4 regions of the Streptomyces sp. NPDC101151 genome follow, and region 1 is predicted to be linked to each of the others. Evidence: riboswitches for the same ligand, from Rfam matches in the RefSeq annotation. Region 1 holds a riboswitch; each other region holds the start of a gene.
What was found. A riboswitch is a leader RNA that binds a small molecule or an ion and turns the genes downstream of it on or off. The one in region 1 is predicted to bind cobalamin.
Positions count from the first base shown of each region.

Region 1 (6,117 bases):
GCCCTCCGAAGCCCTCGACGCCTTCAGCGACGACCTGGCCGAGATGCCCGTACGAGACGCCCTCGCCCGTCACGTACAGCGGCCGCCGCAGGGTGAGCTGGCTGCCCGGCGGGAGTGGATCGACGCGTGCTACGCCGCCCCGACGGTCGAGGACATCCTGAACCGGCTGCTCGACCACGGCGACCCCGCCGCCAAGGAGGCGGCGCAGATCCTGCTCACCAAGTCGCCGACGGCTCTGAAGGTCACGCTGGCCGCCCTGCTCCGTGCCCGGCACCTGGGCCCCATCGAGCAAGTCCTCGACCAGGAGTATCGGGTGTCCTGCGCGACCCTGAGTACCCCCGACCTGGTGGAGGGGATCCGCGCCCAGGTCATCGACAAGGACCGCAACCCGCACTGGTCGCCGGCCACCCTCGTCGAGGTGACCGACACCGACGTCGAACGCTTCTTCACTCCCCTCGGCGACCGCGAGCTCGGACTCGCCGCGACCGACACCCCGGAGGTGGCCTGGTGAACCGAACCATCGCGTTCATCGGACTCGGACACATGGGCGCGCCCATGGCCGTCAACCTGGTCAAGGCGGGCCACCACGTGCGCGGACACGACCTGGTGTCCGATGCTCTGGATGCTGCTGCTCAGGCGGGTGTCGAGCCCGCCCGAACCGCGGCCGAGACCGTGACGGACGCCGACGTGGTCATCACCATGCTCCCCGCGGGCCGGCACGTCCTCGACCTCTACGACACCGTCCTGTCCGCGGCCCGGCCCGGCACCCTCTTCGTCGACTGCTCCACCATCGACGTCGCCGACGCCCGTACCGCGCACGAACGTGCCGTAGCCGCCGGAATGCGGGCCCTGGACGCACCCGTCTCCGGCGGAGTGGTCGGCGCCGAGGCAGCCACGCTCACCTTCATGGCGGGCGGGGGAGAGACCGAGTTCGCCGAAGCACGTCCCGTGCTGGAGGCCATGGGAAAGAAGGCCGTCCACTGCGGCGGCGCGGGTGCCGGACAGGCCGCGAAGATCTGCAACAACATGATCCTCGGCATCTCCATGATCGCCGTGAGCGAGGCGTTCGTCCTCGGCGAGAGCCTCGGCCTGTCCCACCAGGCTCTCTACGACGTGGCCTCCACGGCATCCGGGCAGTGCTGGGCACTCAGCGTGAACTGCCCCGTTCCCGGCCCCGTGCCGGCCAGCCCCGCCAACCGGGACTACCGCCCGGGATTCGCCGCCTCGCTGATGGCCAAGGACCTCGGGCTCGCGGCCAACGCAGTCAGAGCAGGCGGAGTGCATGCGGAACTCGGCCTGCGCGCGGCCGAGTTGTACGCCGCCTACGCCGAGCGCGCCGGTGCGGCGGAGGACTTCTCCGGCATCGTCCGCACCATCAGGGATCAGAGCGGAGAAGAGGCATGAGCATGGACCCGGCCACCGAGTACGAGACGATCCTCGTCGAACGCAAGGGCCGCACCGCCCTGCTCACCCTCAACCGGCCCAAGGCTCTCAACGCGCTGAACCTCCAGGTCATGAGCGAGGTCGTCGCCGCTACCGAGGCCCTCGACCGGGACCCGGACTGTGGCTGCATCGTGATCACCGGCTCGGCGAAGGCGTTCGCGGCCGGTGCCGACATCAAGGAGATGCAGCCACAGGGCTACCTGGACATGTACCTCGCCGACTGGTTCGCCGCCTGGGACCGGCTCGGACAGCTCCGCACACCGACCGTGGCCGCCGTCGCGGGATACGCCCTCGGCGGCGGCTGCGAGCTCGCCATGCTCTGCGACATCCTGCTCGCCGCCGACACCGCCGTCTTCGGCCAGCCCGAGATCAAACTCGGGGTGATCCCCGGCATCGGCGGCTCCCAGCGCCTGACCCGCGCCGTCGGCAAGGCCAAGGCCATGGAGCTGTGTCTGACCGGGCGCACCATGGACGCGGCGGAAGCCGAGCGCGCCGGGTTGGTCTCCCGTGTGGTGCCTGCCGACGATCTGCTCGGCGAGGCCCTCGCCGTCGCCGAGACCATCGCGGGCATGTCGCTGCCGGTGGCGATGATGGCGAAGGAAGCCGTGGGGCGGGCCTTCGAGACCACGCTCACGGAAGGGGTCCGCTTCGAACGGCGCCTCTTCCACGCAGTGTTCGCCACCACCGACCAGAAGGAGGGCATGGCCGCCTTCGTCGACAAGCGGCCGCCGGAATTCCGTCACCGTTGAGTGTCGCGGCACCGGATCGTCCGCCTGGCCCGAGAGGAAGATCACGCCAGGCGGACGTGGTCTTGGCCGTGCACGCGTCACGCGGTACGGTCTGTCCGATATTGACGACGGCGAGACGGAAGCCGGTGGGAATCCGGCACGGTCGCGCCACTGTATGCGAGACATCCCCTGGGTGTCTGGCAAGTCAGACCCGTGGCCGTCGTCCTGTGCACCACCGAGATGGGACGCGAACTCCCAGAGGAGGTTCTGCCATGGCGCAGACCGTCGCCCAGCCGACAGCCACCACCCCCGTCGTTCCCGCCACGCTGCCGCTGAAGGCGATAGCTCCCTGGGCGGTCTTCTTCGGCATCCTCATGCTCGTCCTGCTGTACTTCGTCGGCGCTGAGCAGGGCGCCACCTCCGTGTTCAACGGCACGGACGTCCACGAGTGGGTTCACGACGCCCGCCACCTGCTCGGCTTCCCCTGCCACTGAACCGACGGGACAGCGCACACTCATGAACTCCGCAACGGTAAGAAACCTCCTCGTCCGGGGCATGCTCGCCGGCCTGGCCGCCGGCGTGCTCGCCCTGGTCGTCGCCTACCTCCTCGGTGAGCCGAGCGTCGACAAGGCGATCGCCTTCGAGGACGCCCACTCCCACGAGCACGAGATGGAAGTCGTCTCCCGCTCCCTGCAGTCCACGGCTGGCCTCGCCACCGGCGTCCTCGTCTACGGGGTCGCCTTCGGCGGCATCGCAGCGCTCGCCTACTGCTTCGCGCTCGGCCGCGTCGGCCGCTTCAGCCCGCGGGCCACCGCACTGCTGCTGTCCGGCTGCGCCCTGATCGCCGTCTACGTCGTGCCGTTCCTGAAGTACCCGGCCAACCCGCCGTCGGTCGGCGACCCCGACACGATCAGCAAGCGAACCACCCTGTACTTCCTGATGATGCTGCTCAGCGTCCTCCTCGCGATCGCTGCCACCATCCTGGGCAAGCGCCTGGCGCCCAGCCTGGGTACCTGGTGGGCGACCGTGGTCGCGGTGGCCGCCTTCGGCGTCGTGATCGGCCTGGCCTACGAGTTCCTGCCCGTCATCAACGAGGTCCCGAAGGACTTCCCGGCCGCCCTGCTGTGGCGGTTCCGGCTGTCCGCACTGGCCATCCAGTCCGTCCTGTGGGGCGGCTTCGGCTTGCTGTTCGGGGAGTTGGCCGAGCGCCAGCTGAACCCCAAGCCCGCGGCAGCACCGTCCGGGCGGACGGTTCCCGCCTCGAACTGATCGGTTTTGGGACACGTGAGGGCCCCTCGGAACCATCCGGGGGCCCTCTCGCGTTCTCCGGGCACCCACGCGATCGGATCACGGACATGACACAGACCGCCGACCGATCCGGCGGGGACCACCAAGCCGAGGAGCGGAGGACAGAGTGGCCAGACATCTCCAGCCGCGCCGCATCACCCTCGCGGGCCGCGAGGCGGTGGCCCTCACCGTCGAGGAGTACGAGCAACTGATCGCCAGCCGACGGCAGATCGGCGGCCAGAGCGCCCGGGTGCGGGTGCTCGCCCACCAGGCGAAGCGGACCGAAAAGCTACTTCAAGAGCTTGAGACGCTGGTCCACGTTCCGGCGGACTGCCAAGAGCCGGAGGGCACGCTGTCGTCACCGTGCCTGACGTCCTGCGCCACGGAAACAGCAACGGAGCGGGGCGAGGGCACCGAGTGTCTGCGCTGCTCGATAGCGGCGCTGCTGCGCCGGCACCGGGACATGGCTTCCTGAGCCACGCCCGTCCGCGCCACCTGCGACTCGGCACGGCGACCGTACGACCGTCCAAGTCCGGCAGATCCCGCGCCTGTGCGCCGTCCAGGCCGAGAGCTGCCGCCGTTTCCCGGCCCTGCACGCCCGGGGAGGCGACCACCCGGGCACGCGAGTGGCGACCCGGCCGAAAGGGCGCCCGCCACGGGGCCGCTTCTGACCCACCGGCCATCGGTGTCATGGGGTATGGGTCTCCCCGGGATACGGCACGTACGTACGCCGGTCCGGGTCGATGGCCGGCCGGCCGCCGGCCGGTGGCCGGGCCCGCTGCGCGCAGTCGCGGCGCTCACAGATCCGGCAGCCCAGACCGATGGGCGTCGCGGCCCGCGGGTCGTCCAGAGCGATCCCCTCGGCGTGGACGAGCCGGTGGGCGTGCCTCAGCTCGCAGCCGAGTGCCACCGCGAACTCGGCGCGGGGCGCGTGATGGCCGAATCCTCCGCGGGTGATGGTCCGCGCAACCCAGAAGTACCGTTTCCCGTCTGGCATCTCCGCCACCTGCGTCAGCATCCGCCCCGGTGCGGAGAACGAACTTCACGGCCGCCACCGGATCAGGGCAGGCATGGCAGCGTGGTCGGTGCCTTCCATCGTCACGATGACTTCCCGGCCCGTCGCCGTTCCCAGCCAGGTCACAAAGGCACGAACGGGTGTGAAGGTCGCCCTGTCGACCACGTCGGAAGGATCGAAGGTGAACTCGAGCTCTTCGATGTAGAAGAAATAGCAGGTGAACCACACACCGTCGACGTCGATGGCCAGGCTCGCCGATTCCTCCGGATCCCGCTCCAGTCGGGACCATACGGCGGAGGCGTCCAAGGCTCCGCTCTCCGTCGTGCCATAGAGCGTCCAGGTAAGGACATGGTGCCCCGGGACCGCGCGCAGCCCGTCGAACATGCGCCGCCAGTCGTCGATCGTGGTGTCGAGGACGCAGACGTCCCGCAGTGCTCCATCTGTGACGAAGTCCTCTGCCCGGTAGGCCGGTTCGGCCTCGTGCTGCCCCACCATTACAGGAGTCCCACAAAAGTGAGTTGGCCCCCACGCCAACTCCATCGGGCGCCCCAGCCTCCGGGAACCCTGAAGTCCCGGGTGATGCCACCGCATTGAGCTGACGCCGAGGTGTTGACCTTCTCGACCACGTTCGGGTCGGTGAGTATGTCCTGGATCATCTCGTTGGCGATCTCGGGCCGCTCACTATTGGTAACCTTGCCGAAATTGTACATAGCGACATGAGCTTGACCCAGCTTGGCCAGATTGCCAGGGCTTGGGTCACCGTGTTTCTGCCAGGCCCAGCCGGCCGGCGACAGTTGGCCCTTCTCGATGGTGGCGGCCGCCTGGTACAAGTCGTCGGTGCCATAGTTGCAGGGGGAACGACCGAGGGGGTCGATCCAGGTCCGCGGAGTGCGTACATAGCCGTGGTGATTGTCCGCCGGCTCCGTCGAAGGGGCCCGGAGTGTGGTGGGTCGTGTTGCCGGCGGCGTCGGTGTGGCCGAGGAGGTTGCCTTCCGCGTCCCAGGCCCATGACTCGCGCGAGCCGTCCGGGTGTCGGCGCCACGACGGATTGCCCTCGCTGGTCCGGCCCAGACGGGTGGCGTGGCCCAGCGGATCGGTCAGCTCGAAGATCCGGCCGAAGGAATCCCGGCGGATCGCCCTGGTGTGGCCCAGCTCGTCGGTCGTCGCGACGGGCAGGCCGGCCGGGTCGTACGCGACGGTGCGGGTGTGGCCGAGAGCGTCGGTGATTGCTGTCGGGCGACCCGCCTCGTCGTGCGTGTACCGGGTCTCGGCCCCCGTAGGGTCGACGCTCATGCGGAGGTTGCCCCCGCTCGTCGTAGGTGTGCCGCCGGACAGCCCCGCTCGGCTCGACGACCTCCGTCGGCTGCCCGAACGCGTTGCACGCGGCCCGAGCGACCGATCCGTCCGGCAGGGTGAGGGTCCGTCAGGTCGCCTGAGGCGTCGCAGGCGTACCGGGTCGTGCGTTCCAGGGCGTCGGTGACGGCGACATGCCGGGCGCCGTACTCGTCCCAGCGGGCTCGGGTGAGGTGCCCCCAGCGGATCCGTCTCCTCCTCGACCTGGCCCTCGGCGTTGTAGCGGTGCACCGAGACGCGGCCCAGGCAGTCTGTACGTCGACTTTCGTGCCGCGTCGTCGTACGTCAGCG
Region 1 covers NZ_JBIWPP010000027.1:15,805-21,921, forward strand. Annotated here, with positions in the region: gene ACIRU3_RS34695 (enoyl-CoA hydratase/isomerase family protein) at 1-511, shown strand, start outside; gene mmsB (3-hydroxyisobutyrate dehydrogenase) at 508-1,404, shown strand; gene ACIRU3_RS34705 (enoyl-CoA hydratase) at 1,401-2,192, shown strand; cobalamin riboswitch at 2,264-2,407, shown strand; gene ACIRU3_RS34710 (CbtB-domain containing protein) at 2,444-2,665, shown strand; gene ACIRU3_RS34715 (CbtA family protein) at 2,688-3,440, shown strand; gene ACIRU3_RS34720 (hypothetical protein) at 3,586-3,933, shown strand; partial or broken gene ACIRU3_RS34725 (short-chain fatty acyl-CoA regulator family protein) at 4,147-4,497, opposite strand; gene ACIRU3_RS34730 (hypothetical protein) at 4,501-4,968, opposite strand; gene ACIRU3_RS34735 (hypothetical protein) at 5,230-5,766, opposite strand; partial or broken gene ACIRU3_RS34740 (hypothetical protein) at 5,795-5,884, opposite strand.

Region 2 (6,117 bases), on a different contig from region 1:
AGGTCTTGCCCACCGCGCCCACCTCCGTGTCCGGGACCAGGTCAGCCTAGCGAAGCCGTCGCCCGTGCACGCTTTGCAAAGTTGGCAATCAACAGCTGAAAGATTCACAGAAGTTGGCATTCAGCCATGGTTGATGGCACCCAGTGCCAATGCCAGAGTCTCAGTGCGGCCCGCCGGACCCGGCGGTCGCCACTCGGATCCGGGCGCGATTCATGCCCTGACGTCGGAGATCCCGGCGATGGTGGCGGCCGGTGAACGGCAGCATTGCTCACCTTCTCCGCTCAGCGGACGGCGGGCCGCATCCGGAGAGAGACACAGAGTGCCACCCTGCTCCTCCGAGGCAGCGGATTGGCAGAATCAACAGACCGAGGAGACGGTGACAGTCATGGCAGATGCGAGGACGCAGGCGGCCGAGGAACTCGCGCGGCGCTGGTCGACCGACCCCCGGTGGCAGGGCATCGAGCGCACCTACTCCGCCGAGGACGTGGTGCGACTGTCCGGCAGTGTCCGTGAGGAGCACACCCTGGCCCGGCGCGGCGCCGAGCGCCTGTGGCGGCAGCTGCACGACCTGGACTACGTCCACGCGCTCGGAGCCCTCACCGGCGGTCAGGCCGTGCAGCAGGTGAAGGCCGGGCTCCAGGCGATCTACCTGTCCGGCTGGCAGGTCGCCGCCGACGCCAACCAGGCCGGACACACCTACCCCGACCAGAGCCTGTACCCCGCCAACTCGGTGCCGCAGGTGGTCCGTCGGATCAACAACGCGCTGCTGCGCGCCGACCAGATCGCCACCGCCGAGAACGCCGGCGACACGACCGACTGGCTCGCCCCGATCGTCGCCGACGCGGAGGCCGGCTTCGGCGGCCCGCTGAACGCCTTCGAGCTGACCAAGGGGATGATCGCGGCCGGCGCGGCCGGCATCCACTACGAGGACCAGCTCGCCTCCGAGAAGAAGTGCGGCCACCTCGGCGGCAAGGTCCTGGTACCGACCTCGCAGCACATCCGCACCCTGAACGCGGCCCGGCTCGCCGCCGACATCGCCGACACGCCCACGGTCATCGTCGCCCGCACCGACGCCCTGGCCGCCAACCTGCTGACCAGCGACGTCGACGAGCGCGACGCCGAGTTCGTCACCGGCGAGCGCACCGCCGAGGGCTTCTACCGCGTACGCAACGGCATGGCCCCGGTCATCGCCCGCGGGCTCGCCTACGCCCCGTACGCCGACCTGATCTGGGTCGAGACCGGCACCCCCGACCTGGCGCAGGCCCGCGAGTTCGCCGAGGCCATCCATGCCCGGTACCCGGACCAGATGCTCGCCTACAACTGCTCGCCGTCCTTCAACTGGAAGGCGGCACTGGAGGACGACCAGATCGCCAAGTTCCAGCGCGAACTGGGCGCGATGGGCTACAAGTTCCAGTTCATCACGCTGGCCGGATTCCACTCCCTCAACCACGGCATGTTCGACCTCGCCCGCGGCTACGCCGAGCACGGCATGACCGCCTACGTCGACCTGCAGGAGAAGGAGTTCGCCGCGCAGGCCCACGGCTTCACGGCCGTCAAGCACCAGCGCGAGGTCGGCACCGGCTACTTCGACCTCGTCTCCACCGCCGTCAACCCCGCCTCCTCCACCACCGCGCTGGCCGGCTCCACCGAGGAAGAGCAGTTCCACTAGGCGCACCCGTTCGGCCCGTCGGGCCCGTCCAGCCCGTCCGGTCCGCCCCAGCCGAACGGGGGTCGTACGACCGTCCCCGTCCGACCCCCGTTCCCCCTTCCTTCCGCAGGAGAACCGATGCCCACCAGTGCTCCGACCCGCCACGTCCGCATCCTCGCTCCCCTGGGCGACCGTCACGACGAGATCCTCACGCCCGCCGCCCTGGACTTCGTCGGTCAGCTGGCCTCGGCCTTCGCCCGGCGCCGCCAGGACCTGATGAAGGAACGCCGGCGCCAGGTCCTGCGCCTGGCCAGTGGGTCCCCGCTCGACTTCCCGATGGTCACCGCCGCCGTCCGCGCCGACCCCTCCTGGCGTGTCGCACCGCCCGCCCCCGGCCTGACCGACCGCCGCGTGGAGATCACCGGCCCTCCGGACCGCCGCATGACGGTCAACGCCCTCAACTCCGGTGCCCGTGTGTGGATGGCCGACTTCGAGGACGCCACCGCTCCCACCTGGAACAACGTGATCGGCGGCCAGCTCAACCTGCTGGACGCCATCGAGCGGTGCATCGACTTCACCGCCGACGACGGCAAGGAATACCGACTCGCCGACCGGGATCAGCTCGCCACCATCGTCGTACGGCCACGCGGCTGGCATCTCGACGAAGAACACCTGGAGTTCGACGGCCGTCCGGTGCCCGCCGCGCTCGTCGACTTCGGCCTGTACTTCTTCCACTGCGCGCAGCGCCAGATCGACGCCGGGCACGGCCCGTACTTCTACCTCCCCAAGCTGGAGAACCGCTACGAGGCCCGCCTGTGGAACGACGTCTTCGTCGCCGCCCAGGAACTGCTCGGCATCCCCCACGGCACGATCCGCGCCACGGTCCTCATCGAGACGATCACCGCCGCGTTCGAGATGGAGGAGATCCTCTACGAGCTGCGCGAGCACAGCTCCGGCCTCAACGCGGGCCGCTGGGACTACCTCTTCAGCCTGATCAAGACCTTCGGCCACCGCACCGACTTCCTGCTGCCCGACCGTGCGAAGGTCACGATGACCGCCCCCTTCATGCGCTCCTACACCGAACTGCTCGTGCGCACCTGCCACCGACGCGGCGCCCACGCCATCGGCGGCATGGCCGCCCAGGTGCCCAGCAAGGACCCGGCCGCCCACGAGGCGGCGCTCGCCAAGGTCCGACTGGACAAGGAGCGCGAGGCCGAAGACGGCTTCGACGGCTCCTGGGTCGCCCACCCCGGGCTCGTGCCCGTCTGCCGCGAGGTCTTCGACTCCGTCCTCGGCGACCGGCCGCACCAGCTCGACCGCACCCGGGACGACGTGGCGGTGACGGCCGCGGACCTGCTGTCCGTGCGCCGCATCAGCGGACCGCCCACGGCAGAGGGCGTGCGGACGAACATCGCGGTCGCCCTGCGCTACTTCGCCGCCTGGCTGCGCGGGCAGGGCGCCGTCGCGCTGAACGGCCTCATGGAGGACGCGGCCACGGCCGAGATCGCCCGGGTGCAGATCTGGCAGTGGCTGCGGCACCGCGTGATCGACCGGGACACGGTCCTCGGGATGCTCGACGAGGAACTCGTCGCTCTCGGCGCCGAGTACCCGTGGGCGCCGGTCGACGAGATCCGTGACCTCTTCGAACACACTGCACTGACCGGTGAGTTGCCGCTCTTCTTCACGCCGGACGCCTATGCCCGCCACCTCGTGCGCCGGACGGAGACCCGGTCATGAGCGGCGGCATCCGGCGCGTCGGAGTGGTCGGCGGCGGCCAGATGGGCGCGGGCATCGCCGAGGTGTGCGCACGGGCCGGGCTGGACACGGTGGTCTGCGAGGCCGACGCCACGGCCGCCCTCGCGGCACGGGGGCGTGTGGCCTCCTCGCTGGAGCGTGCGGTGCAGCGGGGCAAGCTGGAGCCGGCCGCCGCGCAGGACGCCCTCGCCCGCCTGGTGTTCACCGGCGATCTGGAGGACCTGGCGGACCGGGAGCTGGTCGTCGAGGCCGTCATCGAGAACGCGGAGGCCAAGACCGAGGTGTTCGCCGCCCTCGACAAGATCGTCGAGGACCCGGCGGCCGTTCTCGCCACGAACACCTCCTCGCTCCCCGTCATGCGCCTCGGAATGGCCACCGGTCGCGCCGACCGGGTCGTGGGACTGCACTTCTTCAACCCGGTGCCCGTACTGCCGCTGGTCGAGGTCGTGTCCTCGCTGCACACGGCACCGGAGACCCTGGCCGCCGTCGAGGACTTCGCCGCACGCACGCTCGGCAAGACGGTCGTCCACTCCCGGGACCGAGCGGGCTTCGTCGTCAACGCGCTGCTCATCCCGTACCTTCTGGCGGCCGTCCGCATGGCGGAGTCCGGCTTCGCCACGGCCGCCGACATCGACACCGGCATGGAGCTGGGGTGCGCCCACCCCATGGGGCCGCTCCGGCTCGCGGACCTGATCGGGCTGGACACCGTCGCCTCGATCGCCGAGTCGCTCTACGACGAGTTCCGGGAACCCCTCCACGCCCCTCCCCCGCTGCTCCAGCGGATGGTCGAGGCGGGACTGCTGGGCCGTAAGACCGGCCGCGGGTTCCACGTGTACGGCCAGGACTGAGCAGCCTGGCACCACTGGGCTGAGGGGCCCGGACCGCACCCGCCGGCCGAGGGAACCGGCGGGTGGACGCAGGGGAAGGGCGGGGGCGCACAGGCGACGCCTCCCGTCCGGCCGTCCGTGCCCGTCGTCCATCCCACCGTCCGAATGGTGGAGTGGGACTCCGGCCGCTCGCGCCACCGTCTAGGCTTGCCGGTGCAGCTGGTTCGCCCCGTCCGCCAGACGGGACGCGTCGTAAGAGGGAACCCGGTGGGAATCCGGGACTGCCCCGCAGCGGTGAGCGAGAACGACCGCCGTCATACGCACTGGGCCCGACGTACCGGGCCTGGGAAGCGACGGCCAGTAGGTGTCCTCCTCGGTGAGGACGTGCCCGCGAGTCCGAAGACCTGCCATCTGCCCGTGTGCGAAGCACTCGTACGCGGACATCCCGGTGACCCCGAGGGCGGGTCGGCGAACACACCGCACGGACGGCCACCGGTCGCTGCCGTCCGGTCCGTCACCCCTTCGCGCTCTCGTCCCGTCCCCGGGATCTCAGGGATCAATCTCGCGAAGGAGATCTCCGTGACCACCAAGCCCGCAGCCGCGGCAGCACGGGCCACCGTGTACGGCTACCCCCGCCAGGGACAGAGCCGGGAACTGAAGAAGGCGATCGAGGGCTACTGGAAGGGCCGCGTCACCGCCGCCGCCCTGGGCGCCACCGCCACCGAAGTGCGCCGTACGAACTGGCGGCAGCTCGCGGACGCCGGCATCGGCGAAGTGCCGACCGGCGACTTCTCGTACTACGACCACGTGCTCGACACCACCGTCATGGTCGGCGCGATCCCCGCACGCCACCGGGAGGCCGTCACCGCCGACCCGCTGGCCGGGTACTTCGCCATGGCGCGCGGCACGCAGGACGCGGCGCCGCTCGAGATGACCAAGTGGTTCGACACCAATTACCACTATCTCGTGCCCGAACTGGGTCCGGACACGGTCTTCTCGGGCAACTCGGCCAAGCAGGTCGCGGAGTTGCAGGAGGCCCTCGCGCTCGGCCTGACCGCGCGGCCCGTGCTCGTCGGTCCCGTCACGTACCTTCTCCTCGCCAAGCCCGCGCCCGGCGTGCCCGCGGACTTCGACCCGCTCACCCTGCTCGACCGACTGCTTCCGGTGTACGCCGAGGTCCTCACCGACCTGCGCGCGGCAGGCGCGGAGTGGGTGCAGCTGGACGAGCCCGCGCTCGTCCAGGACCGGACACCGGCCGAGCTGAACGCGGCAGCCCGCGCCTACCGCGACCTCGGTGCCCTCACGGACCGGCCGAAGCTGCTCGTCGCCTCCTACTTCGACCGCCTCGGCGACGCCCTGCCGGTACTCGCCAAGGCCCCGGTCGACGGCCTCGCCCTCGACTTCACCGAGTCGGCCGCCGCCAACCTGGACGCGCTCGCGGCCATCGGCGGGCTGGCGGGCAAGCGCCTGGTCGCCGGTGTCGTCAACGGCCGCAACATCTGGGTCAACGACCTGGAGAAGTCCCTCGCCACGCTCGGCACCCTCCTCGGCCTGGCAGACCGGGTGGACGTGTCGGCCTCCTGCTCCCTCCTGCACGTCCCCCTCGACGCCTCGGCGGAGCGGGACATCGAGCCACAGATCCGGCGCTGGCTCGCCTTCGCCCGGCAGAAGACCACCGAGATCGTCACGCTGGCCCGCGGGCTGACCCGCGGCCCGGACGCCATCGCCGCCGAACTGTCCGCCAACCGCGCCGACCTCGCCTCCCGGGCAGGCTCGCCCATCACGAGCGATCCGGCCGTCCGCGCCCGCGGCGCCGCCGTCACCGATACGGACGCCCGCCGTTCCCAGTCGTACCCCGAGCGGGCCGCCGCCCAGCGCTCCCACCTC
Region 2 covers NZ_JBIWPP010000014.1:5,814-11,930, reverse strand. Annotated here, with positions in the region: gene ACIRU3_RS24720 (short-chain fatty acyl-CoA regulator family protein) at 1-13, opposite strand, end outside; gene aceA (isocitrate lyase) at 386-1,669, shown strand; gene aceB (malate synthase A) at 1,787-3,385, shown strand; gene ACIRU3_RS24705 (3-hydroxybutyryl-CoA dehydrogenase) at 3,382-4,251, shown strand; cobalamin riboswitch at 4,434-4,657, shown strand; gene metE (5-methyltetrahydropteroyltriglutamate--homocysteine S-methyltransferase) at 4,810-6,117, shown strand, end outside.
Region 2: another riboswitch for cobalamin. It lies ahead of metE (5-methyltetrahydropteroyltriglutamate--homocysteine S-methyltransferase); the one in region 1 lies ahead of ACIRU3_RS34710 (CbtB-domain containing protein).

Region 3 (4,465 bases), on a different contig from region 1:
CACCGAGCCCCCCCCCCCGTCCGTTCTGGCCGGGGCGGGCGTGCATGGCTGCCGGGCATGCCCGTACCGTCGTACGCATTCGGTCCAGGACAACCCGCCGTGCGGCGGAAGCAGGAGGAGCAACCGCGTGACCAGCCGTGTCACCCTCATCTCACCAGCGACCACACCGTCACTGCGGCGGGCCCGCTTCGACGACGGCGACTCGATCGAGGAAAGTGCAGGGGCACGGGCCAGGTCGGCGGCCGGATCCCTGCCGCCTGCCGGCCGGGTCTTCGCCTCTCCCAGCGTGCGCTGCCGGGAGACAGCCTCCGCGCTCGGCCTCGATGCCTCACCGGACCCGGCACTGGCGGGCCTGGACATGGGCCGCTGGCGGGGGCGGACGCTGGAGGAGGTCGGTGCCGCCGAGCCGGAGGCGGTGGCCGGCTGGCTGGCCGATCCGGGGGCCGCACCGCACGGCGGAGAGTCGGTACGGGTGTTGTGCGCGCGGATCGCACGGTGGCTGGACACGACTGCTCTGGCCGACGACAGGACGGTCGCCGTGGTGGAGCCGGAGGTGGTGCGGGCCGTGGTGGTGCACGCGCTGGGCGCGCCCGAGGCCGCGTTCTGGCGTGTCGACGTCAGGCCGCTCACGGCGACGGAAGTCACCGGCCGGTCCGGCCGCTGGAACCTGCGGCTCGGACACGACCTCGCCCAGTCGGGGGAAGCAGCAGGTCGCTGACGCCGCTCACCATGATGGTTGCGCAGGCGGTCGCGTCCCGGTGGCGCCGCAGCGACTCCGCGACCGCGCAGCGCAGGCAGCCGGTGTCCGTGTCAGGGCGACCGCCTCAGGTCCGCCAGGAGCGATGTGGAACGGTCGGGGCTGTGGGGATGTGCGGCCACCGGGCTCCTCCGCTCCTGCACGCCGCGGGTGCTCGGGGGAACGCGAGAGGGCCCCCGGATGGTTCCGAGGGGCCCTGTCGTGTCCTGAAGGATTCAGTGTGCGGCCGGAATCGTCTGTCCACTCGCGGCGGTCGCGGGCTTCGGGTTCAGCAGGCGTTCGGCCAACTCGCCGAAGAGCAGACCGAAACCGCCCCACAGAACGGTCTGGATGGCCAGCGCCGAGAGCCGGAACCGCCACAGCAGAGCGGCCGGGAAGTCCTTCGGCACCTCGTCGACGACCGGCAGGAACCCATACGCCACCCCGATCACGACGACGAACGCCGCCACCGCGGCCACCGTCGCCCACCAGGCGCCCAGCGAGGGCGCGAGGCGCTTGCCCACCATGGTGGCGGCAATCGCCAGGAGCACGCTGAGCAGCATCATCAGGAAATACAGCGTGGTCCGCCTGCCGATGGTGTCCGGGTCACCGACCGACGGCGGATTGGCCGGGTACTTCAGGAACGGCACCACGTACACGGCCACCAGGGCACAGACCGACAGCAGCAACGCGGTCGCCCGCGGGCTGAAGCGGCCCACCCGGCCCAGCGCGAAGCAGTACGCGAGCGCCGCGATGCCACCGAAGGCGACCCCGTAGACGAGGACACCGGTGGCCAGACCGGCGGTGGACTGCAGGGAGCGGGAGACGACTTCCATCTCGTGCTCGTGGGAGTGGGCGTCCTCGAAGCCGATCGCCCTGTCCACGCTCGGCTCACCGAGGAGGTAGGCGACGACGAGAGCGAGCACACCGGCGGCCAGACCGGCGAGCATGCCCCGCACAAGGAGGTTTCTTACCGTTGCGGAGTTCATGAGAGTGCGGCGTCCCTCGCGTCAGTGGCAGGGGAAGCCGAGCAGGTGACGGGCGTCGTGCACCCACTCATGGACGTCCGTGCCGCTGAACACGGAGGTGGCGCCCTGCTCGGCGCCGACGAAGTACAGCAGAACCAGCATCAGGATGCCGAAGAAGACCCCCCACGGCGCTATCGCCTTCAGCGGCAGCGTGGCGGGAACAACGGGAGTGGCTGTCGGCGGAGCGACGGTCTGCGCCATGGCAGGACCTCCTCTGGGAGTTCGCGTCCCATCTCGGTGGTGCACAGGACGACGGCCACGGGTCTGACTCACGAAACACCCCTTCTTCCAAGGTGTCTCGCACACAGTGGCGCGACCGTACCGGATTCCCACCGGCTTCCGTCTCGCCGTCGTCAATATCGCACCGACCGTACCGCGTGCCGCCTGCCCGGCCAAGACCGCCTGGACAGTCGTGATCTTCCTCTCGCCGTGCACCCGAAGCGCGCGCTCGGTCCTACCGGGGAACGCCGGGTCTGCCGGGCCGTACGGCCCGGCAGACCCGCCCTGTCACAGCGCCGCTAACCGCGGCGACCCGACGGATCGTGCGCGACCGCGTCCCGGCCGTGGTCGTGGACCGGATCGGCATCGAAGGATCCGGCGCCTGCGACGACTTCCGCTTCCACCGCCCGGTCACCGTGCCCCGGCCACCAGGCCGCGTGGCCGATCAGCGCGGTGAGACTCGGGGTGAAGAACATCGACATGACAAAGGCGGCGACCGCGATACCGAAGGAGACCGCGAAGCCCATCTCCGTGAGCAGTGCGTTGCCCGCCAGCATCATCGTGGCGAAGGTCGCCGCCAGGATGAAACCGGCCGCCGCGACGGTGGGCCCGGCATGTCGCAGCGCCATGCCGGCCGCCTCACGCGGGTCACGGCCCTCGCGGGCCTCCTCGCGGAGCCGGGCGATCATGAGGATGTTGTAGTCGGTGCCGATGGCGACAACGAAGAGATACATGATCACCGGGAGCATGAACATCAGACCCGAGTGTCCCTGTCCCTCCTGGAAGATCCACACGGTTGCGCCGAGAGTGGCGCCGAAGCCGAGGCCCACCGAGGCCATCAGATACCAGGGGGCGACCACACTGCGCAGCAGCAGCCCCAGGATCACCATGATCAGGAGGGCGGCGACCGGGAAGACCGTCCGGTAGTCGTGGTTGACCGCGGTGTTGATGTCCTTGTAGATCGAGGACATGCCGCCGACGAGGGCTTCGGTCCCCTCGGGGGCGTCGGAGTGCGCGACGTCGCGCACCTCGCCCACGGTGTCGATCGCCTTGTCCGTCGATGCCTCGTACTTGAGCGTGACGGTGAAGTCCGCCGTGGTCCCTTCCTTGTTCAGCTGGGTCATGCGGGCAGTCGCGACGCCGTCCACGGCACCGAGTTTCTTCGCGTACGCGTCGAAGCCGGCCTTGTCCAGCGGTTTGCCGCCGGTGCTGGACAGATAGACGTCGGTGGGTGCGGCGGCGCCCGCCGAGTACGCCTTCTGCATCTCGTCCTGGACGACCATGGACTCCTTGGTCTTGGGCATGGAGCCCGACGCCAGGTCGAACGTGGCCTTGTAGCCGAGCGTACCGAGCGACAGCGCGACCATGACGAGTCCGGACACCACGGCCGTCAGCGCCGGGCGGCGCTGCACACCGCGGCCGAGGGCGGCGAAACGCGCGTTGGCCGGCTCCTGTTGCCAGGACTTGGACGGCCAGAAGACCTTCGGCCCGATGAGCGAGACCACGGCCGGGATCAGCGTGAGGCCCGCGACCAGGGTGGCAGCGACCGCGATGGCGAGCGCCGGGCCCATCTGCTTCAGGAAGCCCAGCGTGGACAGCACCAGGGCGAAGAAGGCGATGATGACCGCTCCGGCGGCCGAGGCGATGGCCTCGCCCACCCGGGCGACCGCGTTGACCATGGCCTGTTTGGGTTCGTCGCCGGCGCGCAGGCGTTCGCGGTAGCGGAACATCAGGAAGAGGAAGTAGTCCGTGCCCACGCCGAAGAGCACGACGATCAGGATCGACGAGATCGAGCTGTTGGCCTGCAGGTCGAACAGCTTGGTGGCGTACGCGATCAGCCCGTTGGCGATCGCGGACACCAGGCCGATCAGGACCAGGGGCAGTAGGGCGAGGATCGGCGCCCGGAAGATGATCAGCAGGGTCACCAGGATGATCACAAAGGTGCCGATGCCGATCAACGCCTGGCCGCGCTTGGACGAGTCCTGCTGGTCGAGGGCCTGGGCGGCGGAGCCGCCGAGCTTGACATCGAGATGGGTGCCCTTGGCCAGCTCCTTCACGTCCTCGCGCAACACCTTGGCCGCATCCGCCTGTTTGGGCTGGCCGGCGTTCTTGCTGTCCATCTGCACCAGGGTCAGGTCGTACCTGCCGTCCTTGGACGGCAGGCCGGGGACGACCTTCTGCACCTGGTCGATGTGCTTCTTGCCCAGGTCGGAGGTGATCCGGGCGATGTCCTTCTTGTCTGCGGCGGTCAGCTTGCCGCCGTCGGTGCGCTGATACAGCGCGATCGCGGACGGGGTGAAGGCGCTGGGGAACGCCCTCTCCTGGAGATCCGCCGCTTTGATGGACTCATAACTCTTGGGCAGGAAACTGCTCTCGTCGCTGTTCGAGGGCAGGCTCGGTGCGGTGGCGACGATCGCCACCGCCGCGATCAGCCATGCCAAAATCGTCCAGACGGGATGTCGGACGACGGCATTCCCAATGC
Region 3 covers NZ_JBIWPP010000014.1:331-4,795, reverse strand. Annotated here, with positions in the region: gene ACIRU3_RS24695 (histidine phosphatase family protein) at 128-718, shown strand; gene ACIRU3_RS24690 (CbtA family protein) at 973-1,725, opposite strand; gene ACIRU3_RS24685 (CbtB-domain containing protein) at 1,747-1,965, opposite strand; cobalamin riboswitch at 2,002-2,151, opposite strand; gene ACIRU3_RS24680 (MMPL family transporter) at 2,283-4,465, opposite strand, start outside.
Region 3: another riboswitch for cobalamin. It lies ahead of ACIRU3_RS24685 (CbtB-domain containing protein); the one in region 1 lies ahead of ACIRU3_RS34710 (CbtB-domain containing protein).

Region 4 (6,117 bases), on a different contig from region 1:
CGGACGGCACGGCCGAGGACGTCCAGGGGGCGTGCGAGGCGTACGACAGGGCGCTCGCCGGGGCCGGCGGTGTGGACCTGCAGCTGCTGGGCATCGGGACGGACGGGCACATCGGGTTCAACGAGCCGTGCTCCTCGCTCGCCTCGCGCACCCGGATCAAGACGCTGACCGAACAGACCCGGATCGACAACGCGCGCTTCTTCGACGGCGACATCGAGCAGGTGCCGCACCACGTCATCACCCAGGGCATCGGCACCATCCTGGAGGCCCGGCACCTGGTGCTGCTGGCGACGGGCGAGGGCAAGGCGGACGCGGTCGCGGCGACCGTCGAGGGGCCGGTCGCGGCCGTCTGCCCGGCCTCCGCGCTCCAGCTGCACCCGCACGCCACGGTGGTCGTCGACGAGGCCGCCGCGTCCAAGCTCAAGCTGGCCGACTACTTCCGGCACACCTACGCGAACAAGCCGGACTGGCAGGGGATCTAGTCCGGGGCGCCGGCACCGCTCCGGCACCCGGGACAGGCACCGCTCGGGCGGTCGCGCCGCCGTAGGAGCGTCGCCACCGCACACCTCCCGCCCCCCTGGACTAGACCAACACCGGGTCCGACGGTATATAGAGGAGATCACGGAGCGTGCGGGTGGAGCCCTGAGGCGCGAAGCCGTGCCACGATGTGAGCCGTGACCGATGGGATGTCGGTCGCTTTCGGCATCAGGAGCCGGGAAGGCAGAGCATGAGCACCGACGTCGGCAGTGCGGAGAACGAGGCCGGGACGACGGTCCGTACCGCGCGCGTGCCCAAGTACTACCGCTTGAAGAAGCACCTGCTCGACATGACGGAGACGCAGGCGCCGGGCACGCCGGTCCCGCCCGAGCGCACACTGGCGGCCGAGTTCGACACCTCCCGCACCACCGTCCGCCAGGCCCTGCAGGAACTCGTCGTCGAGGGCCGGCTGGAGCGCATCCAGGGCAAGGGCACCTTCGTCGCCAAGCCGAAGGTCTCGCAGGCGCTGCAACTCACCTCGTACACGGAGGACATGCGCGCCCAGGGCCTGGAGCCCACCTCGCAGCTGCTGGACGTCGGCTACATCACCGCCGACGACCGGCTCGCCGAGCTGCTCGACATCACGGCCGGCGGGCGCGTGCTGCGCATCGAGCGGCTGCGCATGGCCAACGGCGAGCCGATGGCGATCGAGACCACCCACCTGTCGGCCAAGCGCTTCCCGGCCCTCAGACGCTCGCTGGTGAAGTACACGTCCCTGTACACGGCCCTCGCCGAGGTCTACGACGTCCATCTCGCCGAGGCCGAGGAGACCATCGAGACCTCGCTGGCCACCCCGCGCGAGGCCGGCCTGCTCGGCACCGACGTGGGCCTGCCGATGCTGATGCTCTCCCGTCACTCCCTGGACCGGGAGGGCAAGCCGGTGGAATGGGTGCGGTCCGTCTACCGGGGCGACCGGTACAAGTTCGTGGCACGGCTGAAGCGCCCGCAGGACTGACCGGAGTTCGGTTCTTCACGCCACAACCCCGAAATCGACATACCGATATACGGACGAGGTCTTCCGCTGCCCTGACACCGTCACCTAGATTGCCTGCGCATTACACAGATGATCAGCGAGGGGACGGAGCCATGGCATGTCCGAAACGCCTGAAGTGAGACCACCGGTCGTGACACCGGTCCGCGTGATCATCGGCCTGTGTCTCGTCGCGCCCTTCGTGGCGATGCTGTGGGTGGGCTCGTACGCCAAGAACGATCCCGCGTTCATCGGGATCCCGTTCTTCTACTGGTACCAGATGCTGTGGGTGCTGATCTCCACCGCGCTCACGGTGCTCGCGTACAAGCTGTGGCAGCGCGACCAGAGCGCCCGCAGGGCCACGCAGGACAGGGGGGCGGCGCAGTGAAGGACGGCGTCAACGGCGTCGCGCTCGGCGTCTTCATCTTCTTCTTCCTGGCCGTCACGGCCATGGGCTTCCTCGCCGCGCGCTGGCGCAGGGCCGACAACGAGCAGTCCCTGGACGAATGGGGCCTGGGCGGACGGTCGTTCGGCACCTGGGTCACCTGGTTCCTGCTCGGCGGCGACCTGTACACGGCGTACACCTTCGTCGCCGTACCGGCGGCGATCTACGCGGCGGGCGCGGCCGGCTTCTTCGCGGTGCCGTACACGATCCTGGTCTACCCGCTGATCTTCACGTTCCTGCCCCGCCTGTGGTCGGTCTCGCACCGCCACGGCTACATCACCACCTCGGACTTCGTGCGCGGCCGCTTCGGCTCGAAGGGGCTGTCGCTGGCGGTGGCGCTCACCGGCATCCTCGCGACGATGCCCTACATCGCGCTCCAGCTCGTCGGCATCCAGGCGGTGCTGGACGTGATGGGTGTCGGCGGCGGCGAGAACACCAACTGGTTCGTGAAGGACCTGCCGCTGCTCATCGCCTTCGGCGTGCTGGCGGCGTACACCTACTCGTCGGGGCTGCGCGCGCCCGCGCTGATCGCGTTCGTGAAGGACACGCTGATCTACATCGTCATCGCGGTGGCGATCATCTACATCCCGATCAAGCTGGGCGGGTTCGACGACATCTTCGCCAAGGCGGGCGACAAGTTCACCGCGGCGGGTGCGGGCGGTCTCGTACCGGCCCCCGCGGGCCAGTGGACGTACGCCACGCTGGCGCTCGGCTCGGCGCTCGCGCTGTTCATGTACCCGCACTCGATCACCGCGACGCTGTCGTCCAGGAGCCGTGAGGTGATCCGGCGCAACACCACGATCCTGCCGCTGTATTCGCTGATGCTGGGCCTGCTCGCGCTGCTCGGCTTCATGGCGATCGCGGCCGGGGTGAAGGTCACCAACGGGCAGCTGGCGATTCCGCAGCTGTTCGAGGACATGTTCCCGGACTGGTTCGCGGGCGTGGCCTTCGCGGCGATCGGCATCGGCGCCCTGGTGCCCGCGGCCATCATGTCCATCGCGGCGGCGAACCTCTTCACCCGCAACATCTACAAGGACTTCATCCGGCCCGACGCCACGCCCGAGCAGGAGACCCGGGTCTCCAAGCTGGTGTCGCTGCTGGTGAAGGTGGGTGCGCTGGTCTTCGTCCTGACGATGGACAAGACGGTCGCCATCAACTTCCAGCTGCTGGGCGGCATCTGGATCCTGCAGACCTTCCCGGCCCTGGTCGGTGGCCTGTTCACCCGGTGGTTCCACCGCTGGGCGCTGCTCGCCGGCTGGGCGGTCGGAATGATCTACGGCACGTTCGCCGCGTACGGGGTGGCCTCGCCGACCCAGAAGCACTTCGGCGGCTCCGCGAAGGAGATCCCGGGCATCGGTGAGATCGGTTACATCGGTCTCACGGCCTTCGTGCTGAACGTCGTCGTCACGGTGGTCCTGACCTTCGTCCTGAAGGCCGTGAAGGCCCCCGAGGGCCTCGACGAGACCAGGCCGGAGGACTACACGGCGGACGCCGGCGACGCGGGCGTCGAGGTGGAGCTTCCGCCGGCCACGGCAGGCGCCGGTCACTGAACCGCGCCCGAGGGGCACGGGCAACCCCACGCACCCCGCAGCGGGCCGCCGAGCACCACGGCGGCCCGCTGTTCGTGCCCGCCCGCCGTGGGGCCGCCGTCCGCCCAGCGCCCGATGCGCAGCGCCCCACCGCATCGGCGCCCGGAGGAGCCACGAACACCTCGGCCCCGTTCGCACACGCGCGCGGAACCGGAACCCCGTCCCCCACCTGGACGCCGTCCGGATCCCCACCTACGAGTTGACACTCTGAAGCCGCCGCAACACGCAACAGACACAACATCTGGGGGTGACACCACAGCCCGGCACTAGATGTATGCTCGTCCTCGCTGTCGTCGCAGGGGAATCCGGTGCGAATCCGGAACTGTCCCGCAACGGTGTACTTGCGTGTATCCGCACGCCTGTTCAGTCCGAGGACCTGCCGGCAGCGCGCGCCCGGCCGTCCGGTCCGGGTGCCTCCAGACGTCCGGGCTTCGTGGAGTGGGCCGGTGGACGCGACGCCGTGCGCGCTCGTGCTGCCCCCTGCCCTCCGCCAGGCCCCCGTGCCGAGCGAGGGAGAGCCCCACGTGACCATCGCGCCAGCCGAACCGGCTTCAGCCATCCAGGCGACGCAAGCCCCGGTGGACACCGACGGTCCCGGTGCCGCGCTGCTGCGGACCCTGACCGAGCTGACCGCCGACCTCCCCGACGCCGACCCCGGCCGCGTCGCCGCGGCCGCGCTGCGGGGCCGCTCCGCCCGGGCGGACGAGGCGGAGTTGCGCGAGCTGGCCACGGAGGCGGCCGCCGGCCTCATCTCCGAGGACCCCGCCTACTCCCGGCTGGCCGCCCGGCTGCTGACCGTCTCCATCCGCGCCGAGGCCGCCTCGCAGGGCGTCACGTCCTTCACCGAGTCCGTCGCCGTGGGGCACCGCGAGGGCCTGGTGGCCGACCGCACGGCGGAGTTCGTGCGGCTGCACGCCGAGCGTCTGGACGCGCTGGTCGACCGGACCGCCGACGACCGCTTCGGCTACTTCGGCCTGCGCACCCTGCACAGCCGCTACCTGCTGCGGCACCCCATCACCCGCAAGGTGATCGAGACGCCCCAGCACTTCATGCTGCGCGTCGCCGCGGGCCTCGCCGAGGACGACACGGCCCGCTCCGTGGACGAGGTCTCGGCGCTGTACGGGCTCATGAGCCGCCTCGACTACCTGCCTTCCTCCCCCACCCTCTTCAACTCCGGCACGCGGCACCCCCAGATGTCGTCCTGCTACCTCCTCGACTCCCCGCTGGACGAGCTGGACTCCATCTACGACCGCTACCACCAGGTCGCCCGCCTCTCCAAGCACGCCGGCGGCATCGGTCTGTCGTACTCCCGGATCCGCAGCCGCGGTTCGCTGATCCGCGGCACCAACGGGCACTCCAACGGCATCGTCCCGTTCCTGAAGACCCTGGACGCCTCGGTCGCCGCGGTGAACCAGGGCGGCCGACGCAAGGGCGCCGCAGCGGTGTACCTGGAGACCTGGCACTCCGACATCGAGGAGTTCCTGGAGCTGCGCGACAACACCGGTGAGGACGCCCGCCGTACGCACAACCTCAACCTGGCCCACTGGATCCCCGACGAGTTCATGCGCCGGGTCAACGCCGACGAGCAGTGGTCGCTGTTCTCCCCGGCGGACGTGCCGGAGCTGGTCGACCTGTGGGGCGCGGAGTTCGACGCCGCCTACCGCAAGGCGGAGGCGGACGGGCTGGCCAAGAGGACCATCCCGGCCCGCGACCTGTACGGCCGCATGATGCGCACCCTCGCGCAGACCGGCAACGGCTGGATGACCTTCAAGGACGCCTCCAACCGCACCGCCAACCAGACGGCCGAGCCCGGCCATGTCGTCCACTCCTCCAACCTCTGCACGGAGATCCTGGAGGTCACGGACGACGGGGAGACCGCGGTCTGCAACCTGGGGTCGGTCAACCTCGGCGCCTTCGTGAGCAACGGGGACATCGACTGGGAGCGCCTCGACGAGACGGTCCGCACGGCCGTCGCCTTCCTCGACCGCGTGGTCGACATCAACTTCTACCCGACCGAGCAGGCGGGCCGCTCCAACGCCAAGTGGCGCCCGGTGGGCCTGGGTGCGATGGGCCTGCAGGACGTCTTCTTCAAGCTGCGTCTGCCCTTCGACTCCCCCGAGGCCAGGGCCCTGTCCACCCGGATCGCCGAGCGCATCATGCTCGCCGCGTACGAGGCCTCCGCCGACCTGGCCGAGCGCAACGGCCCGCTGCCGGCCTGGGAGAAGACCCGGACGGCCAAGGGTGTCCTGCACCCGGACCACTTCGACACCGAGCTGAACTGGCCTGAGCGCTGGGCGGCCCTGCGCGAGCGGATCGCCGCGGTCGGCATGCGCAACTCGCTGCTGCTCGCGATCGCCCCGACCGCGACCATCGCCTCCATCGCGGGCGTGTACGAGTGCATCGAGCCGCAGGTCTCCAACCTGTTCAAGCGTGAGACGCTGTCCGGCGAGTTCCTCCAGGTCAACTCCTACCTGGTGCAGGACCTCAAGGACCTGGGCGTGTGGGACGCGCGCACCCGTGAGGCGCTGCGCGACTCCAACGGCTCGGTGCAGGACTTCGCGTGGATCCCGGCGGAC
Region 4 covers NZ_JBIWPP010000028.1:84,793-90,909, reverse strand. Annotated here, with positions in the region: gene nagB (glucosamine-6-phosphate deaminase) at 1-482, shown strand, start outside; gene ACIRU3_RS35535 (GntR family transcriptional regulator) at 728-1,492, shown strand; gene ACIRU3_RS35530 (DUF3311 domain-containing protein) at 1,629-1,895, shown strand; gene mctP (monocarboxylate uptake permease MctP) at 1,892-3,502, shown strand; cobalamin riboswitch at 3,803-3,940, shown strand; gene ACIRU3_RS35520 (ribonucleoside-diphosphate reductase subunit alpha) at 4,066-6,117, shown strand, end outside.
Region 4: another riboswitch for cobalamin. It lies ahead of ACIRU3_RS35520 (ribonucleoside-diphosphate reductase subunit alpha); the one in region 1 lies ahead of ACIRU3_RS34710 (CbtB-domain containing protein).